Regions from separate parts of the Brevibacillus sp. GCM10020057 genome, predicted to be linked through region 2. Evidence: riboswitches for the same ligand, from Rfam matches in the RefSeq annotation. Region 2 holds a riboswitch; each other region holds the start of a gene.
The links. A riboswitch is a leader RNA that binds a small molecule or an ion and turns the genes downstream of it on or off. The one in region 2 is predicted to bind cobalamin.
Positions count from the first base shown of each region.

Region 1: it holds a riboswitch for cobalamin, as region 2 does, so the genes downstream of both, nrdI (class Ib ribonucleoside-diphosphate reductase assembly flavoprotein NrdI) here and ACFSO0_RS13715 (ABC transporter substrate-binding protein) in region 2, are expected to answer to the same signal.
Region 3: it holds a riboswitch for cobalamin, as region 2 does, so the genes downstream of both, cobO (cob(I)yrinic acid a,c-diamide adenosyltransferase) here and ACFSO0_RS13715 (ABC transporter substrate-binding protein) in region 2, are expected to answer to the same signal.
Region 4: it holds a riboswitch for cobalamin, as region 2 does, so the genes downstream of both, ACFSO0_RS11085 (energy-coupling factor ABC transporter permease) here and ACFSO0_RS13715 (ABC transporter substrate-binding protein) in region 2, are expected to answer to the same signal.

Region 1 covers NZ_JBHUJW010000043.1:574,210-578,848, forward strand. Annotated here, with positions in the region: gene mnmA (tRNA 2-thiouridine(34) synthase MnmA) at 1-723, shown strand, start outside; gene ACFSO0_RS16485 (hypothetical protein) at 740-1,069, shown strand; gene ACFSO0_RS16490 (ACT domain-containing protein) at 1,105-1,617, shown strand; cobalamin riboswitch at 1,778-1,976, shown strand; gene nrdI (class Ib ribonucleoside-diphosphate reductase assembly flavoprotein NrdI) at 2,117-2,476, shown strand; gene nrdE (class 1b ribonucleoside-diphosphate reductase subunit alpha) at 2,463-4,547, shown strand; gene nrdF (class 1b ribonucleoside-diphosphate reductase subunit beta) at 4,605-4,639, shown strand, end outside.
Region 2 covers NZ_JBHUJW010000043.1:30,580-35,218, reverse strand. Annotated here, with positions in the region: gene ACFSO0_RS13725 (ABC transporter ATP-binding protein) at 1-700, opposite strand, end outside; gene ACFSO0_RS13720 (FecCD family ABC transporter permease) at 705-1,742, opposite strand; gene ACFSO0_RS13715 (ABC transporter substrate-binding protein) at 1,743-2,735, opposite strand; cobalamin riboswitch at 2,937-3,082, opposite strand; gene ACFSO0_RS13710 (MBL fold metallo-hydrolase) at 3,200-4,147, opposite strand; gene ACFSO0_RS13705 (SDR family oxidoreductase) at 4,266-4,639, opposite strand, start outside.
Region 3 covers NZ_JBHUJW010000009.1:12,235-16,873, reverse strand. Annotated here, with positions in the region: gene cobU (bifunctional adenosylcobinamide kinase/adenosylcobinamide-phosphate guanylyltransferase) at 1-455, opposite strand, end outside; gene cobD (threonine-phosphate decarboxylase CobD) at 452-1,558, opposite strand; gene cobO (cob(I)yrinic acid a,c-diamide adenosyltransferase) at 1,558-2,106, opposite strand; cobalamin riboswitch at 2,249-2,463, opposite strand; gene ACFSO0_RS03085 (M15 family metallopeptidase) at 2,783-3,490, shown strand; gene ACFSO0_RS03080 (DUF3817 domain-containing protein) at 3,493-3,786, opposite strand; gene ACFSO0_RS03075 (DJ-1/PfpI family protein) at 4,069-4,639, opposite strand, start outside.
Region 4 covers NZ_JBHUJW010000034.1:145,775-150,413, reverse strand. Annotated here, with positions in the region: gene ACFSO0_RS11090 (quinone-dependent dihydroorotate dehydrogenase) at 197-1,285, shown strand; cobalamin riboswitch at 1,442-1,636, shown strand; gene ACFSO0_RS11085 (energy-coupling factor ABC transporter permease) at 1,907-2,668, shown strand; gene ACFSO0_RS11080 (energy-coupling factor ABC transporter substrate-binding protein) at 2,665-2,949, shown strand; gene cbiQ (cobalt ECF transporter T component CbiQ) at 2,946-3,752, shown strand; gene ACFSO0_RS11070 (energy-coupling factor ABC transporter ATP-binding protein) at 3,749-4,609, shown strand.

The DNA of each region.
Region 1 (4,639 bases), 540 kb from region 2:
AAGGAAGTGGACGGCGAATTCAAGCTGATTCGCGGCGCAGATTCCAACAAGGATCAGACGTACTTCCTGAACGTGCTGGGACAGGCCCAATTGTCCCGCACGATGTTTCCCATCGGCCATCTCCCTAAAGCGAAAGTGCGGGAAATCGCCGAGCAGGCAGGGCTTGCGACGGCGAAAAAGAAAGACAGCACCGGCATCTGCTTTATCGGGGAACGGAATTTCCGCGAGTTTTTGCAAAACTATTTGCCGGCCAAGCCTGGCGACATCGAGACCGTAGAGGGAACCGTCATCGGCCGCCACGACGGCTTGATGTATTACACACTGGGCCAGCGCCAGGGACTTGGTATCGGCGGCGGGCACGGCACGACCGGGCAGCCCTGGTTCGTGGTCGACAAAGACTTGAAGCGCAATGTGCTGATCGTAGGCGAAGGCTCCGACCATCCCCGCCTGTATTCCACCAGCCTGTTCGCGACCGACGTAAGCTGGGTCAGCAGCAAGGAGCCGCCTGCTACGTTTACGTGTACGGCCAAATTCCGCTACCGCCAGCCAGATCAGGGGGTTACGGTCCATTTGCGAGAAGGCGGCACCGTCGAAGTCGTGTTCGATAAGCCGCAAAAAGCCGTCACTCCCGGCCAGGCTGTCGTCTTTTACGATGGCGAATACTGTCTGGGCGGCGGTACGATTGATCGAGTCACTTTGATGGACCAGGATAGCCGGAAGTAACGGGGGAGGGAACGCGGTGGACCCGACGAAAAAATCGAAAATCATTATCGTCTCCTTTTTGGCGGGAGCGCTTTTGCTGGGAGGGCTTGCCTACATGAGCATGGCCTCGACGAGCAAGGAACAGATGGCCACGATCAAAAAAGTGATCGAGGAAAACGGCGGGACCATCGTGGCCGGCGGCGTGACGGCCGTTCCGGTGGACGAGAGCCCGTTTGAGCGCAGCGGAAAAGGCAACACCATTTTCAGGATTGAATATACGAAGGATGGGAAGACATACACCGCCTGGTATCGCGCCGAAAACCATTCCTCTATTGTGAAAGAACCGGAAAAGTGGATTCTTCCCTGATGAGAGGGGAAATATCGGGAGAGTGAGGGAATAACATGACCGAATTTGCTGGACTCCGCGAGCTTGCCAGGCTCATTGCGCGGATCGAACCTGAGCTGGAGACAGCTTCCTTGAGCATATTGGCTCATGAACGAAAGGAAGAAATTTCCAATCTGCTGCTGGAGGGGCTGGGGGTGCGCATTCCGGTGCAGCACAGCTCCGGAGAGTACGCCAATCATCTGGCGATCCTTCGCGCAGGCGGCAACAAGTACACCTTTGCCCAAGACTGGCGGGAGGTGTACATCAGCGAAATCAATTTTTGCACATGCCGCATCCCCGCTGGCGCACACGGCCTGCTGGTGCATCACATCGACTATCCCGGCGTAATCTACGATGTGTCGCGGAAGCTGGCCGAGCACGAGATCAACATTTCCAAACTCAACGTCTCGCGGGAGCAAAAGGGCAAAAACGCGCTGCTCGTCTCGGTAACGGATGAGGAGATTACCCCGACAGTCGTAGCGGCGATCGAGGCTCTGCCGCAGATTACCAAAGTGCAATCCCTGCAATAATTTCTCATGTCGGCTTTGATTGGCGCACCGTCCGCAAACTCGCGGGCGGTGCTCTCTTTTTGCTGTCTGTGGGTACGGGCACGCTTGCGGCAGCTGCCAGCAAACTCTCGACTCTCTCTTGACGAACACGATATATTGAGATAAAGTAATTTCTGCCAACTACATATTGATGCGGATGGGTGTCTTGCCAGAAAATAACTGGGAGACTTAATAGGGAAGTCGGTGCGATTCCGACGCGGTCCCGCCACTGTGACAGAGGAGCTTCATTTCTCGTACAGGCCACTGATCGACCGGATCGGGAAGGCGAAATGAAGCCATGATACTGGAGCCAGGAGACCTGCCTAGCCGCTGACACGAAAACCTACGGGAGATAGGGGATGTGTTCGGGCGCTCGATTCGCTGTGCGAGTCGATTTAACTAACTGTGGATTTTTGCGCATTCGACATTCTCATGACGTCGAGTGCGCTTTTCTATTGCCGGGGAAGAAAGGATGGGGCAGATGCTCATCGCGTACGATTCCAAGACGGGAAACGTCCGTCGATTTGTCAAGAAGCTTGGTTTGCCGAGTGTAGAAATTGCCGGAGATATGGTGATTGAGGAGCCGTTTGTGCTGGTCACATATACAACCGGCTTCGGACAAGTCCCGGAAAAAGTGACCGCCTTCCTCAGAAGCAACCATCGCTATTTGCGCGGCGTCGCTGCCAGCGGCAACCGCAACTGGGGAGCGAGCTTTGCCAAAAGCGCGGATACGATTGCCCGCGAGTACGGGGTGCCGATCATATCCAAATTTGAACTGTCCGGTACTATCCGGGATGTTGAACATTTTACGAGCGGGGTGGCCAGGATTGCGGCATATTGAACTGAACAATGAATTAATGCAGCGGGGCGAAGACGGCTTTTACCAGCTGGAAAAAGACAGGGAGGCCGTGCAGGAGTTTCTGCGCGAAGTGGAAGCGAAGACGATGACCTTCGCCAGCGTGAAGGAACGTATGCAGTACCTGATCGAGAACGATTACTACGAAAATGTATACGAGCGCTATTCCGAGGAGCAGGTGGAGGAAGTGACCCGCTTGACGAAGGAAGCGCCGTTCCGGTTTGCCTCCTACATGGCGGCCTCGAAGTTTTACAAGGACTACGCGCTCAAGACGGACGACAAGGCGTACTATCTGGAGCAATATTCGGACCGCGTCGCGATCGTCGCGCTGTCGCTGGCACAGGGAGATTTTGAACGGGCGAAACGGCTTGCGGTGTCCATGATGGACCAACGCTTGCAGCCGGCCACGCCGACCTTTTTGAATGCCGGAAAGAGCCGGCGGGGAGAGATGGTATCGTGCTTTTTGCTCGAAATGGACGATTCGCTCAACTCGATCAACTACATTCTCGGGACGTGCATGCAGCTGTCCAAGATCGGCGGTGGCGTCGCCGTCAATCTGTCCAAGCTGCGCGGCCGGGGAGAGCCGATCAAAGGCGTGGAAGGTGCCGCCAAAGGTATCATGCCTGTGCTCAAGCTGCTGGAGGACGCCTTCTCCTACGCCGACCAGATGGGGCAGCGCAAAGGCTCCGGAGCTGCGTACTACAACATTTTTGGCTGGGATGTAGGCGAATTTCTCGACTGCAAAAAGATTAACGCCGACGAAAAAGCGAGGATCAAGACGCTGTCCATCGGTCTGATCGTCCCCAATATGTTCTACAAGCTGGCGGAGGAAGACAAGCCGCTGACCGTATTTGCCCCGTACTCGGTTTATAAAGAGTATGGCAGACACCTGGACGACATGGACATGGACGAGATGTACGAAGAGCTGCTCGCCAACGACCGCGTGAAGAAAAGAACGCTCATGAGCGCACGCGAGATGTTGACCAAGATCGCCATGGTCCAGCTCGAGTCCGGGTATCCGTACATCATGAACAAGACAAACGCCAACAGAAACCACGCCTTAAAAGACATCGGTTCTGTGAAAATGTCCAACCTGTGCACCGAGATCTTCCAACTGCAGGACACGTCGACGATCAACAACTACGGCGAGCCGGACATCATCCGCCGCGACATCAGCTGCAATCTGGCTTCGCTCAACATCGTCAACGTCATGGAGCAAAAAATGATCCGTGAGTCCGTCTACGAAGGGATCGAAGCCATCACGGCGGTCAGCGACATGACGACGGTGGAGAATGCCCCGGGCGTCCAGAAGGCGAACCGCGAGCTGCATTCCGTCGGGCTCGGCGCCATGAATCTGCACGGTTTTTTGGCGAAAAACAAGATCGCCTACGAGAGCGAGGAAGCCAAAGATTTCGCCCGTACCTTCTTTATGATGATGAATTACTACTCGCTGGAAAAGAGCATGCAGATCGCCCGGGAGAGGGGCACGACTTTCCTTGGCTTCGAGCAGTCGGAGTACGCCAAAGGCACGTATTTTGCCAAATACCTGGAAAACGATTATCGACCGCGGACGGAGCGAGGCAAGCAGCTTTTTGCCGGCATGCACGTGCCGACACCAGAGGATTGGGCAGCCTTGAAGCAGCTTGTCCAGACGTACGGCCTGTATCACGCGTACCGTCTGGCCATCGCGCCGACACAGAGCATTTCCTACATTCAGAACGCGACGTCGAGCGTCATGCCGATTGTCGAGCACATCGAGACGAGGACGTACGCCAACTCGACGACCTACTACCCGATGCCGTACCTGTCGCCGGAAAATTACTTCTACTACAAATCCGCGTATACCATGGATCAGTTCAAAGTGATCGATCTGATCGCCGAAATCCAGGAGCATGTCGACCAGGGCATCTCGACCGTGCTGCATGTGAACAGCAGCATCTCCACGCGCGAGCTGGCGCGTTACTACATTTACGCAGCCAAAAAAGGGCTGAAATCGCTGTACTATACCCGCACGAAGCATTTGACCGTGGAGGAGTGCATCAGCTGCGCGGTCTAGCGGGCGGCGAGCGATAGAGGGACGAACAAGCAAACGAGAGAGAAGAGGAACAACGCAATGAAAGCTGTCAATTGGAACAGGCCAGACGACGA
Region 2 (4,639 bases):
CTTGTTCAATCAGGCTGCTGCGCAAAATGTCGCGCGATTTGCCTACGCTCACCTGCCGCCCCTTGTGCATCAGCAGGATGCGGTCGCAGTACAGGGAGGCCAGATTCAGGTCGTGCAGCACCGCCACCACTGTGACCTGGTTGTTTTTTTGCCAGCTGCGGGCAATGTCCATCAGCTGGATTTGATAGCCGATATCCAGGTAGGTCGTCGGTTCGTCGAGCAGGAGCACCTGCGGCTTTTGCACCAGTGCCTTGCCAAGGGCGACCCGCTGCTTTTCCCCTCCGCTCAGCTCATCCAGCTTCCGCTCCTGCAGCTCTGACAGGCCGAGCATGCGCACGACGTCATCGATCAGCACAGTCGAGTCCTCTCCTTCTTCCCCGAGCCAGTTTTGATAAGGATATCTCCCCATCTCCAAAACCTCGCGCACGCGAAAGCCGACGGGCGGCAGCGCCTCCTGCTCCAGAACGGCCACGATTCGCGCCAGCTCCTTGCGCGCGTAAGACCGAATCGGCTTGCCGCCGAGCAGAATCTCACCCGCGTCAGCACTGGCGACGCCGGAAAGCAGCTTCAGCAAAGTCGACTTGCCGCTGCCATTGGGGCCGATGATGCCGAAAAATTCTCCCGCTCCGACGGAAAAATTTGCGCCACAGACGACGGCTCTCGCGTGATACGCCTTGTGCAGAGACTTCACCTCGATCACCGGTCTACCTCCCTCCTGTCCGTTTGTTCTTTTTCAATAAATAAGCAAAAAACGGCGCTCCGAGAAAGGCGGTGACGACACCCAGCGGTATCTCCGTCGGAGCGAGCAGCAGCCGGGCCAGCGTGTCGGCCCAAAGTACGTAGATGCCGCCAAACACGGTCGACATCGGCAATAGCAGGCGATAATCCGGTCCGACCAGCAGACGGACGAGATGCGGGACGACCAGACCGACGAACCCGATAATGCCTGATATGGAAACCGCCGCTGCCGTCAGCAATGTCGAGACGATCAGCACGACCAGCTTGGTCCGGTCGACGTTCACGCCCAAATGCGCGGCCTGCCGCTCGCCCAGGGCAAACAGGTTCAGGGCGCGCGAGTAGGCAATAAAAATCAGCAAGCCGACGAGCAGGTACGGCATGAGGACGTATGTAAAGGTCCAGCCGCGAAAAGACAGGCTGCCCATCAGCCAAAAGACGATCTCGTTCACAGTCTGGTCAGAGAGCGAGACCATGAACGATACCAGAGAGCCGAGAAAAGCCTGCACGACGACCCCTGACAAAATCAGCGACTCCGTCTGCAGCTTGCCCTGCGTATTCGCCAGCCTCATGACGATCCACAAGCTGCAAAAGCCCGTGAAAAAGGCGACCACCGGCGTGCTCCATTCCCCGAGAAAGGAGATTTGCAGGCCGAACAAAAGGAGGAAGGCCGCACCCACAGCAGAACCGGATGCGACCCCCATCGTGTACGGGTCGGCCAAGGAATTGCGCAAAACTCCCTGAAACCCTGCTCCCGCCAGTGAAAGGCAGGCACCGACCAGAACCGCCAGGACGACGCGGGGGAACCGCACCTTCATGACAATCTGCTCCGCAGACTGCGGCCAGCCCGCAGGGACCAGATCGGAAAAGCCCGGAACCTGATGCAACAGGATCAGCCATACTTGTGACAGCGGCAAGCTGGCTGCCCCGAGCGAGATGCTGATGACGATGGAAGCGACAAGCAGCAGTATACCAGCCGCGCCCCAGATAACCAGTCTTTGCTTCATCTATTTCACCAGATCGGGATAGATCGCCTTCGCTACCTGGATGAGCCCTTGCGTAATGCGCGGTCCTGGACGAGACAAGGTGTCTTGATCCATCCCGAAAATTTGTCCGTCGCGGATTGCCTTGATCTGATCCCAGCCGCTCCGGTTTTTAATGATGTCCTCCAGCTTTTTGCCTGTTTTGTTATCCGTAATCCCGTCCGCGTAGAGGATCACATCCGGATCGTCCTTGACGATTTTCTCCTCGCTGATCGGATTCCAGCCCACGGTGTCGGACGCAATGTTCGTCGCTCCGGCCAGCGTAATCAGCTCGTCCAGGTACTCACCCTTGCCAACGGTCCAGCCCGGCGAAAATTCGAGGTATACTTTTTTCTTCCCCTCCGGCTTCAGCCCTTTTACGGCGTCCTGCACGCGGGCGATGTCCTGCTTCATGCCTGCGACCAGCTGTTCTGCCTGCTGCTGGCGATTCGTCATTTTCCCGATGACCACGATGTTGTTCATGATGTCATCGAGCGTCTTCGGCTGTGTCACATAGACGGGCATGCCCAGCGACTTCAATTTTTCGGCCACCGGTTTCTCCATGGAAATCCCGCCGATCACCAGGTCCGGGCTCTGCGACAGGATCGCCTCCTCGTTTGGCTTCACGACTCCGCCGACTTTCGGCTTTGCTTTTGCCGCTTCCGGGTAGTCATCGAAATCCGAGACACCCACAATCTGCTGATCCAGCCCCAGGGCAAACAAAATTTCCGTCTCGGCTGGAGAGGTAGACACAATGCGCTGCGGCGCTTTCGGAATCTTCACTTCCTTGCCGGTAGCGTCCGTCACCGTCAGTGGATAGACGGTTTCCGTTGCCGCCGGCTGGCTTCCTCCAGATTGGTTGGTGTCCGTTTGCTGCTGTGTGGCATTTTCGGACGGCTGCGCGGTTTGGCTATTTGCACAACCGATCAGGCTTACAGCCGCCACGAGCGGGATGGCCAGCTTCCAAAAACGTTTCATTGGTGATACTCCTTCCTTAATCTCCTGTACGGGTGGACAGGACGGCACGGGAAAGCGATCGCCGCTTTTTTGCCAAACAAAAAACCCTTTGCTCCCGCAAGAGAAGCGAAGGGTCGGCTTTTCAGGTCCCAAATGGCTGGCAGACAAGTGCCCATTTGCACAAGACAATCGATCCGGCCGCTCCTTTCCGCGAAGGAACATTGGCACGCAAGCAAACAGGCAGGTCTCCTGGCTCATGGGCACAAACACCCGATTTACAGTGGCGGGACCGCGCCGGACTCGCACCGGCTTCCCTTTTCACCCCGGCCGCACATGCGGGACGAGGCACCTGTTCACGCTATTCCTATGTGGTTGTCTCCCCCCAACATGATAGCATTCCTTTAGAAAAAAAAGAACCCGAAAACTTGGCTGCGCCGCACCTCAACACCCGTGCCCCTTCGCCCTGGTTCTGCCTTTTCCGGCGCTTACTTGCCTTTTTTCTGCAAATAGTCGACGATGCCCATTGCGCAGACAGACAAATCGAGCGAGAGGATCGCATGCACGTCATGATCGTCCGGCACGCCAAGCGACTTCAGATGAGCGGTGACCTTTTGCAGCAGCCTGTTCGCCAGCTCTTCATGGCCGAGCTCCTGCGCCAGAACAGCTTGTCCTTCCTGTACAAACACGGGCAGCCACTCCGCGATCTGGCGGAAGACGTCTTCTACCCGCTCCGTCATACCGAAATGCCCAAAGTAGATCCGATCCAGCCGCCGCTCGCGGTAGCGCGCGATGGAAGCGAGTGTCTCATCCGGATCAAACTGATTCGGCGAGGTGGACGGCAGGAACAGGTGAATCCCGTCCCTGGACAGCTGCGGATAGTAGACTCCTGCCGTATCTCCGGTGAACATGCCGTTGCTGACCGGATCGTAAATGCTGAAATGATGCTTGGCGTGACCCGGGGAATCGAGGAACTCCAGCACACAATTCGGCCCAATCTGCAGCGTCTCCCCGTCCGCCCGCGTCAGCAGCCGCTCCTGCGGTATGGGGACGATCGGGTCGAAGAACGAGTCAAACTGCTCTCCGTACACCGCGCGCGCCCCTGCAATGAGACGGCTCGGATCGACGAGATGGCGCGCTCCCTTCGGATGGACGACGACGGTGGCATTGGGACATTCTTGCAAAAACAGGCCCGCGCCGCCAGCGTGGTCCAGATGGATATGGGTCACGATGATGTACTTGACTTGCTCGGGCGTATAGCCCAGCCTGGCAAGACCCGCGCGAATGTGGGACACAGAGGGGCTCGGCCCCGTCTCGATCAAGGTCAGTTCCGCTTCTTCTATGACATACGTGCCTGTCCGCTCTGGCACGCCCATGTCGAAGCCGTCGATCAGATGAATCCGTTGCCCCAGGAAAAGGGGATCTTTTTGCTGCATGCCTTCCTGCCTCCTTTTGGATATGGACAAGTCCATTTCATCGCTGGATATTTCCACTGTACCACAAGTTGGGCAGGAAGGGACTGTTCGCACATCGCCGCGACTCTGCTCATCATCCTTACCTGCGCAAAAATCCGCCTTCCGAGTTGATGACCTGTCCGGTAATCCATCCGCCCTCCTCGCTGGCCAAAAAAACTGCCAATCGTGCGGCGTCTTCCGGCTGTCCCATGCGGCCCATCAAAAATTGCGACAGCAGCTGTTCTTTCAGTTCGGGTGACATCCAGCCCGTATCGGTAGGTCCCGGATTGATGGCATTTACCGTGATTCCCAGCGGTGCGACCTCGGCAGACAGCGACAAGGTGAAGGCAGAGATGGCTCCTTTGCTTGCCACATAAGCCAATTCGCCGATCATCGGCCCTTGTCCCTGACCGGAAGTAAGGTTGATGATTCTGCCTCCGCGATGCCCGGCCTGCCTCAGGCGACGAGTAAATT
Region 3 (4,639 bases), on a different contig from region 2:
TCAGCGAACCAGCGGCCCAGCCGGTTCATTGCCACGCCGCCGAGACCGACCTCGCTGGTCACGGCGATAACCGTCTGGCTCTCGCCGCGCTTCGCCACAGCAGCGAGCCACTCCTTTGCCTCGCGCAGCACGTCCCGCGAGATCGCTTCGCTGCGCCACTGCTCCTCGGGCACGCTCATCAGCCGATTGCTCACCCATGTCGACAGACAATCGACGAGCACGACTTCATAGTTCGCGGACGCTTCCAGCGATTCCGCCAGCCGCCCGCCCGCTTCCAGGCAGCCCCAGCTTGCAGGCCTGCGAGCTTTGTGCCGAGCGATGCGCAGAGACATTTCTTCATCCCACGCTTCTCCCGTAGCCACGTAGATCACCGATTCGCTCGTCCGCTCCGCCAGCTCTTCCGCGAAGCGGCTCTTGCCGGAACGGACACCTCCCGTCACCAGAATGACACTCACTCGGCCCACCTCCCCTCGCGCCAGACGTCACGCAAGGCCGCCGTCAGCCGCTCGTTGTCTGAGCGTCCGCGCACCGCGATCCGCACATCATGGACAGTCAGCCCCGGATACATGGCGCAGCTCCGGACGAGGATGCCTTTTTTGCCAAGCATCGCCTGCAGCTGTTCTGCTGTCCTGTCCGCCGGCGTGCGCAGCAGCAAGAAGTTCGCCTCGCCCGGCCACACCCGCCAGCCCAGCTCGCTGCGAATAAATCCGGCGAGGTATTCCCGCTCGCGAGCGATCAGCGCCCGCGTCTGCCGCTCATACGCCTGCTCCGCGAGGCACAGCTCTCCTGCCCGCAGCGCCAGCGCATTGACGCTCCAGCTCACCTGTTTGGCGCGCATCCGCCCGATCACCTCGGGCTGGGCGATGGCATAGCCGAGCCGCAACCCGGGAATGGCGTACATCTTGGTCATCGAGCGCATGAGAATGACGCGGGGATAGCGCTCCAGATTGCTCGCCAGCGTAAACTGCCGCTCCTCCTGCACGAAGTCGAGAAAGGCTTCGTCCACGACCAGCCACGTCTTCGTCTCTTGCGCCCAGTCCGCCATTTGCCGCAGCTCCTGCGGCGTGTACAGAATGCCTGTCGGATTGTTCGGCGAGCCGACGAAGACGAGATCGCTCGCTTCAAACAGACGGTACAGCTCATCTGTGTCCGGCTTGAAGCCCAGCTCCTCCCGACCGCAGCAGCCGATGACCTGGGCGCCGAACTGCCGGGCCAGCTGGGCGTATTCGGAAAAGCACGGGTACACCACGCCGACCGTCTGCGGCGCGAGGCCGAGAATCGCCAGCGCCATCGCCTCCGCCGCCCCGTTCGCGGGCAAAAGCCACGCTTCCGGCAATTCCAGACGTGCGGCCAAAGCCTGACGGAACTGCCGATGACCGGGGTCCGGGTATCGCGTGACCTCCGCCAGCGAGGCGAGCAGCATTTCCCGGACGCTTGGCGGCAGCCCGAGCGGATTGATGTTCGCGCTGTAGTCGAGAAAGTCGCCCGGGGCCACGCCGAACCGCTGCGCCGCCGTCCACAGGTCGCCGCCATGCCCGTACGTCTCCAGCACGCCCATCAAAATTCGACCCCCAGCACGGCGGGAATGCCTTCGTCGTAGTAGTGCTTGATTGGCTTCATCTCCGTCACCAGGTCCGCCATCTCGATGATTTCCTGGCGCGCGCTGCGTCCCGTGATGACGAGATGGATATGCTTCGGCCGGCTTTTGATCGTCTCCAGCACATCCGCGAGCGGCAGCACGTCGTCAATGGGAAAGCTGTCGATGGCCAAAGCGTTGTTCAGTTCGTCGAAAATGACGACATCGTAGGCGCCGCCGAGCAGCCGCTCCTTCGCGTACCTCCACGCCTCCTGCAAGGCTGCGCGATGCTCCTCGGGCGTCTTCGTCCACGTAAAGCCGCTCCCTTTCTGCACGATCTCGATTCCGATCTTGTCAAAGACGATCTTCTCCCCGTACGTCCGCTCCGGCGACTTGATGAACTGCACCACCAACACCTTTTTGCCCCGCCCGGTCGCGCGAACCGCCAGCCCGAGCGCTGCCGTCGTCTTTCCTTTACCGTCGCCTGTATACACCAACAGCAGTCCGCGTTTTGCCTCTTGTTTTGTCATTGGGAATCCTCCAAAAAAGTTGATGGGACTGCTTCATGCAAATAAAAACGCCTTGTTCTCCTTCTTTTACGAAAAAAGGAAAGCAAAGCGCGGATGGCAGCATGCAACAATCCTCACCTCTTCCTTTGACCCGAAGGAAATCAGTGCACACACAAAACAGGCAGGTCTCCTGGCTCGAGCGTCATCACCCTTCTTCTCCTTCCCGCTCCCGATTGGGCAGTGGATGGCTTGCGCCGTGAAGATGGGCTCCTCTCATACAGTGGCGGGACCGCGTTGGCTTTTCACCAAACTTCCCTTTTAACCTTGCCTTCCGCAAACGACATTCACAGAAGCAAGGACCTGTTTGTACGATACATATTCATCTGTCGCGTCCGTCTATGACAGGCACTTGTTTTAATAATAGCAAATGACGGTCGGGATTCAAGCAAAAGCTGGGGAAAAGGTGCTTGCCGTCTGGGCGGCTACTGCTGCTTTTACGAACAGAATGCCGATTACGAGTGCCCCGCGAGCGGTCCACAGCTTGCAGCGGCGCTCGTATGGCGCGTCTGCTCTCTCCTTCTGGCAAGCAATATACTTCTTGCAGAAAATTAACTATAATTTCAGTTAACGAAAAACTGGTTTGCCGCTGCCATTTTCTGAAGTCAAACCTGGCAAAATCAGCAAGGAAGTGAACCCGATGAACATTCCACCGATTCCGGCAAATCTCGACGACCAAACCGCCTGCCCCCCTCCTGCCAGCGAATGCGGCGAGCCGATGGTCCCGCTCACGGGTTACAGTCCCCGGATCGCCATCTATCCCGCCTACTACCACCTCGGCTACAAGGGTGCACAGCCGGAAGTCTACTTGCGCAAAGGAGCCGCAGAAAGACTGGCGCTCGCTGCCGGACTGCTGCCGGCAGGCTATCAGCTGGTCGTGCTGGACGGCTGGCGGTCGCACGAGGTCCAGTCCTCACTGTACGAGGGCTTTCGCCAATCCTTGATCGCGCAAGGCTGGACGGACGAAGAAGCCATCGTGGAAGAACTGCGCAAATTCGTCGCCAAGCCTTCGACTGATCTGGAAAAACCGTCCCCCCATCTCTCCGGAGGAGCCGTCGATCTGACCATCACCGGACCGGACGGCTGGCTTGCGATGGGGACCGATTTTGACGATTTCAGCGAGTTGGCCGAGACCCGCCACTTTGAAACCATCGCAGCGCCGACGGAAAAAGAAAGGGAAATCCGCGACAACCGCCGCCTGCTCTATCACGTGATGACCCAGGCCGGATTCACCAACTACGCGCAGGAATGGTGGCACTACGAATACGGCACCCGCTCCTGGGCGTGCCAGACAAAGCAGCAGCCCTTCTACGGCGGCATCTTGTCCCTGCCGGAAAGTATGGAATAGCTTTACGCCTTCTCATGTTTGATCCGCGCGTCCAGCACGAAGTTGCCAAATGGCAGCAGCGACGCGATAAACGCGCCTGCGACTTTCCAAACCGACCATCTGTTTGTCATCGTCACATGAGCCAGGGCGAGCACATAGAGCACGAAAAGCAGTCCATGCAGCGAGCCGGCAATTTTTACCGCAGCGGGCATGTGCAAAAAATACTTGAGCGGCATGGCAATCCCAAGCAGCACCAAATACGAAATGCCTTCCATAATACCGATTACACGAAATCGTCCGAGAGCTGAATGTAACATAATCAGATACCTTCCTTAGAACATGTAATTACCATCATTATAAATAAATAACGATCAAAAGTATGGTCATCGTCCAATGTTCACCATTCAGTCAAAATTAGCGCGATCGAGCAGCTTCCTCCAAAGAGTTCCCGTTTGACTGCTGCTTAGCAAAAAATGCTCCTGTTTTTGCTTCAGGAGCATTTTGTCGCTTTCGTATCGCTGCTCTTCTCTTTTCTCATCATGGAAACAACTGTAGTGCCAGTCGTCGATCATTCTCCGGCGCGACACACAACCTTCCCGTTACACAGACCTCACCCGGTTTCGTCCTGCCCGTTTCAGGATGAACCGTCTGTCGATCACAAATGCAACCAGCAAGGCTGCCACTATGGTCAGAAGCAGATTGCCGAACGATTCAAAGGAAAACGGAGCGCCTTTGAAAGCCAGATGGTCGGGACGGTATTCCAGCCGTTTCAGGCCGTAGTTTGCGGTCAACATGTCTTCCTGCTTGGCCAGGTCTGTCAGCGGAGCATCGAACATGAAGCCGTTGGGATCTTCATGCGTGTACTCGGGCTGTACCCCGGTCCCTTTTTCCTTCCACAAGGCGACCTCCCTCGCTGCCAACGCTTTTGCCTCTGTTCCCGTCACGAACAAGCGATCCAGTTTGGGGGCATTTTCGATGCTGAATCGGGGAATGACGTACAGATGATACTTGGTCTCGACCGGGCGCACAGCATCAGAAATCGTATGCACATTCGTCGTGCCGGAAGCGGAATACGTATCGAAAATCGAGATCAGCTCCCCGTCGTCCATCCCGTCATACAGCAACACGCCCGTCTGCGTTTTGTTCCATTGAAAAGCGAGATTCATGTAA
Region 4 (4,639 bases), on a different contig from region 2:
AATGACGGTCTGACCGTAACGGCTTGTCCGTCTCCATCTTCTAAATCCCCTTTTCTGTCGGTTCATCTGCACCCCCATGGCGGGGATACTGACGGGATTTTCCTGGTGCTTGGAAATATGTCTCACATAGGTTACTCCTCCTTTGAAAATGTGGTATCCTACAATGAGGTAAAACGGAGTGAGGAGTGCAGCCGCGATGTATCAGCTTATACGCAAGTATCTGTTCCAGCAGGACCCTGAAGACATTCATGAAAAGACGATTCACGCCTTGAAGCTGGTGGAAGATTCCGCTCCCGGCAAGGCGATTTTGCGAATGATCTACCAGCTGCGGGACCAGCGTCTGGAAAACCATCTGTGGGGGTTGAAATTCCCCAATCCGGTGGGGCTGGCAGCGGGTTTTGACAAAAATGCGGAAGTGTATCATGCGCTGGGAGCGCTTGGCTTTGGCTTTGTGGAAGTGGGGACGCTCACGCCGCAAGGGCAGCCGGGCAATCCAAAGCCGCGGCTGTTTCGCTTGCCGGAGCATCAGGCCGTCATCAACCGGATGGGCTTCAACAACAACGGCGCCTATCTCGCCTCGCAGCATCTGGTAGACTTCGCGTATTCCGACGTGCCGATTGGCATCAACATCGGGAAAAACAAGGTGACGCCCAACGAAGAAGCCGCGAGCGACTACAGCAAATGCATGGACATGCTGTATGCGTACGGCCATTACTTCGTCATCAACATCAGCTCTCCGAATACGCCGAACTTGCGCGACCTTCAGGAGACGGAGAGCCTGCGCGTGCTCGTTCGCGCCGTTCGGGAAAAAGCGGCGGAGCTGGAAGGTCGGGGCGTGAAGAAAAAGCCGATTCTCCTGAAAGTAGCGCCTGACATGTCGGACGAGCAGATGCACGATGTCGTGCACGCGGCGGTCGAAGAGGGCATCGCGGGGATTATTGCGACGAATACGACGCTGTCCCGCGAAGCAGTAGCAGGCCATCCGCGTGCGGAGGAAGCGGGCGGATTGAGCGGCAGACCGCTGACGGAGCGCTCGACGGCATGGGTGAAGGAAATCTACCAGGAAGTAGGAGACATGGTGCCGATCGTCGGCGTGGGCGGTATTTTCACAGGACAAGATGCCTACGACAAGATCCGTGCCGGGGCGAGCCTGGTCCAGGTGTACACCGGGATGATTTACCAAGGGCCGGGAATCGTCAAGCAAATCAACAAGCAGCTATTGCGCCTGCTGGAGCGGGACGGTTTTTCCCACCTGAGCGAAGCGATTGGCGTAGACGCGAAATAGCCGGGAGCGTAGCGGCCGATGGCTTCGGCAAAGGAGCCATCGGTCTTTTTGTGCCGCCTGCTATCGACGGGGCGCAGCTTCTTGCTTTTCCCTATCGTTCTCTTTTTCAGCCAGTTGCAGTATAATAGTGATGGACAATCAGGAACGTCCAATAATTGCATATCGTCGGCATCAGGTGCCTGTATGTGACAGCACATACGGGGTAACAGGGAATCGGGTGAAAGTCCCGAGCGGTCCCGCCACTGTAACCAGGGAGTTCTCTTTGAAGCAATCCACTCATACGTGTATGGGGAAGGGCAAAGAGCGCATCGATCTGGAAGCCAGGAGACCTACCTCATGCCACACCGGAAAACCTTCGCGGAAAGGAGAGGTGAACAGTTGGCAATAGGGCTGCGCGGTCAGTCTGTTGTTGCATGTACACAAGTCTCGTCCACTATGGGGATGAGGCTTTTTTTCGTACCAGCACGAGCGCAGCATCGCGAGACTTCGCGAACGAAGCCGGAGAGCGAGATACACGCCCTTTGGGCACAAGAGGGGCGGTGCGGCCGGGTTTTTCGGCAGGTCCGTTTTCCGGCAAGATCAGAACGGATGAAAATGGGAGAAGCAGGGAGGAGTGTGCACATGAATCGATCTCGATTTGTAACAGACGGTCTATTGATGGTCGGATTTATACTTTATTTCATGGTAAATGAACCGCAGACCGGACACGCCATGCACATCATGGAAGGGTACTTGCCTATGTCGTGGGCGCTGTTCTGGTGGGTCGTGTTCCTGCCGTTTTTTATCTTTGGCTTGCGTTCCATAGGCAGGATCGTCAAGGAGCATCCGCAGATGAAGCTGCTCCTTGGGGTATCCGGGGCGTTCGCCTTTGTGCTGTCCGCGCTGAAAATTCCTTCTGTGACCGGCAGCAGCTCTCACCCGACAGGGACGGGGCTGGGGGCGATCATGTTCGGCCCGCTGGCGATGACCGTGCTCGGCAGCATGGTGCTGCTGTTCCAGGCGCTGCTTTTGGCCCACGGCGGGCTGACGACGCTGGGCGCGAACGCCGTGTCGATGGCCGTCGTCGGCCCGATGGTCGCATCTGGCGTATACCGCCTCATCATGCGCAGCGGCAAGCAGCGGCTCGCCGTGTTCACGGCAGCGGCCCTGGCTGATTTGTCTACCTACGTCGTCACTTCGCTCCAGCTGGCGCTCGCTTTTCCGGCTGCGAAAGGCGGCGTCCTGGCTTCGTTTGGCAAATTCGCGGGCATCTTTGCCATCACGCAAGTGCCGCTGGCGATCAGCGAAGGGCTGCTGACGGTGCTCGTCTGGAACTGGCTGCAAGCGTACAACGCAAATGAACTGGCGCAGCTGCGCCTGCTGAAACGGGAGGAATCGCTGTGAAAAAAGGAATGAACTGGCTGCTTGTCCTGGGTGTCGTCGTGCTGGCTGTGGCTCCGCTGTTGTTCATCAAGGATTCCGAATTCGGAGGGGCGGATGGCGCGGCAGAAGAAGCGATCAAGGAGATTGCCCCTGCCTATCAGCCGTGGTTCCATCCGTTTCTCGAGCCGCCAGGAGGCGAGACGGAGGGCCTGCTGTTCGCGGTGCAGGCGGCGCTCGGCGCGGGAGTCGTAGGCTATGCGGTGGGACTGTACAAAGGCCGCGCGGATAAGGCGAAGAAATGAACTGGCAGCAGCTCGATTCCCTTTCCTATCAAAACCGTTTGCGGCATTTGCCGCCTGCGCACAAGCTGCTGTTTGGCAGCGTGCTGCTGCTTTTGGTTTTGACGGGGCATTCGCTGGTGCAGCTGCTTGTGTTCCTCTGGATGGGAGTGTGGGTGGTCGGCTACGCCCGCATTCCGTTCAAGGCGCACCTGATGTTTCTGGTTTTGCCGCTGTCCTTTTTCCTGGCCGGACTGCCGGCATTGCTTTTTGATCTGGCAGGCGGGGCGGCTGGCGGTCCCCCGCAAGACGCGGTGGTATCGTGGAAGATGGGAGCCTCGCACGCGCTCTACATCGCTCCCGTGTCCGTTCACCGGGCGCTGACGCTGCTGACCCGCATCCTGGCCAGCCTCGCCTGTTTTTCGTTTCTGCTGTTTACGGTTCCGTTCTCGGAAATGCTGCAGGTTTTGCGGCGGATCGGGCTGCCGGAGCTGCTCACGGACCTTTTGATGATCATGTACCGGTTTATTTTCGTCCTGCTGGACACGTCCTACCAGCTGTGGGTGGCGCAGCGGTCCCGCGGAGGACACCGGGAGTTTCGCGCGCTGCTGCGTGACGCAGGCATGCTGGCGAGCCAGCTGTTCGTCCGCGCCATGCGGAAATACCAGTCGCTGGCCATGGGGATGGCGGCCCGAGGATTCGGGGAGAGCCTGCGTGTGCAGAGCCTTTGTACCTACGTCCGTTCCCCGCGCTACGAACGGGAATCTGTGCTCGGGAGCATCGTGCTGGTGCTGCTGGAGTGTTTGACGGGAGGTTGGCCATTTTGACATCGTGGTTACTGGAATTTTCTGATCTGCAATACACCTACCCGGGCGGACAGAAGTCTGTACTGAACGGGGTGAGCTTCGGGATTCCGGAGGGGAAAAAATGCGTGCTGCTCGGACGAAACGGCTGCGGGAAGTCGACGCTGTTCCAGCACGCCAACGGCATTCTCCAGCCCAGGCAGGGAGAGGTGCGGTGGAGGGGGAAGCCGTTCGTCTACAAGCGCTCCTTTTTGCAGGAGATGACGCAGAAGGTCGGTCTCGTCTTTCAGGACCCGGAGCACCAGCTCATCGCCAGTACGGTGGCGGAGGACGTCTCCTACGGTCTCGTGAACCGGAAGCTGCCGCCCGACACCATCCGGGAAAAGGTAGGCAAGGCGCTGGAGGCATTCGGCATGAGCGAGCTGGCGGAAACGCCCATTCACCACTTGAGCCTGGGGCAAAAACGCCGTCTGGCACTGGCAGGCGTCATGGTCCTGGAGCCTGAGCTGCTGCTGCTCGATGAGCCGACGGCCTACCTCGACCGCTACCAGACGAAAAACCTGCTCCGCGAGCTGGACCAGATCCATCGCAGCGGCACGACCGTCCTGATGGCGACGCACGATATGGACATCGCCTTCGAGTGGGCGGAGTGGATCTGTGTCATGGATGGAGGCCGCCTTGTTTTTGCCGGGGAACCGCAGGCATTATTGGCAGAGCGGCAGATGCTGGAGAGTCTGCACCTTGGCATACCTTTGATCGCGGAAGTGTGGGAGATGCTCCCGCCGTCATGGAAAAGGGAAATGGGCGAGGGCATCCCGCAGTCCCTTGCCGACTGGAAACGAAGACTGGAAGAACGAAAGGAAGAGGTCGCCTCGGTGTAGGGGCGCCTCTTTTTTTAGCGGGCGAAGGAA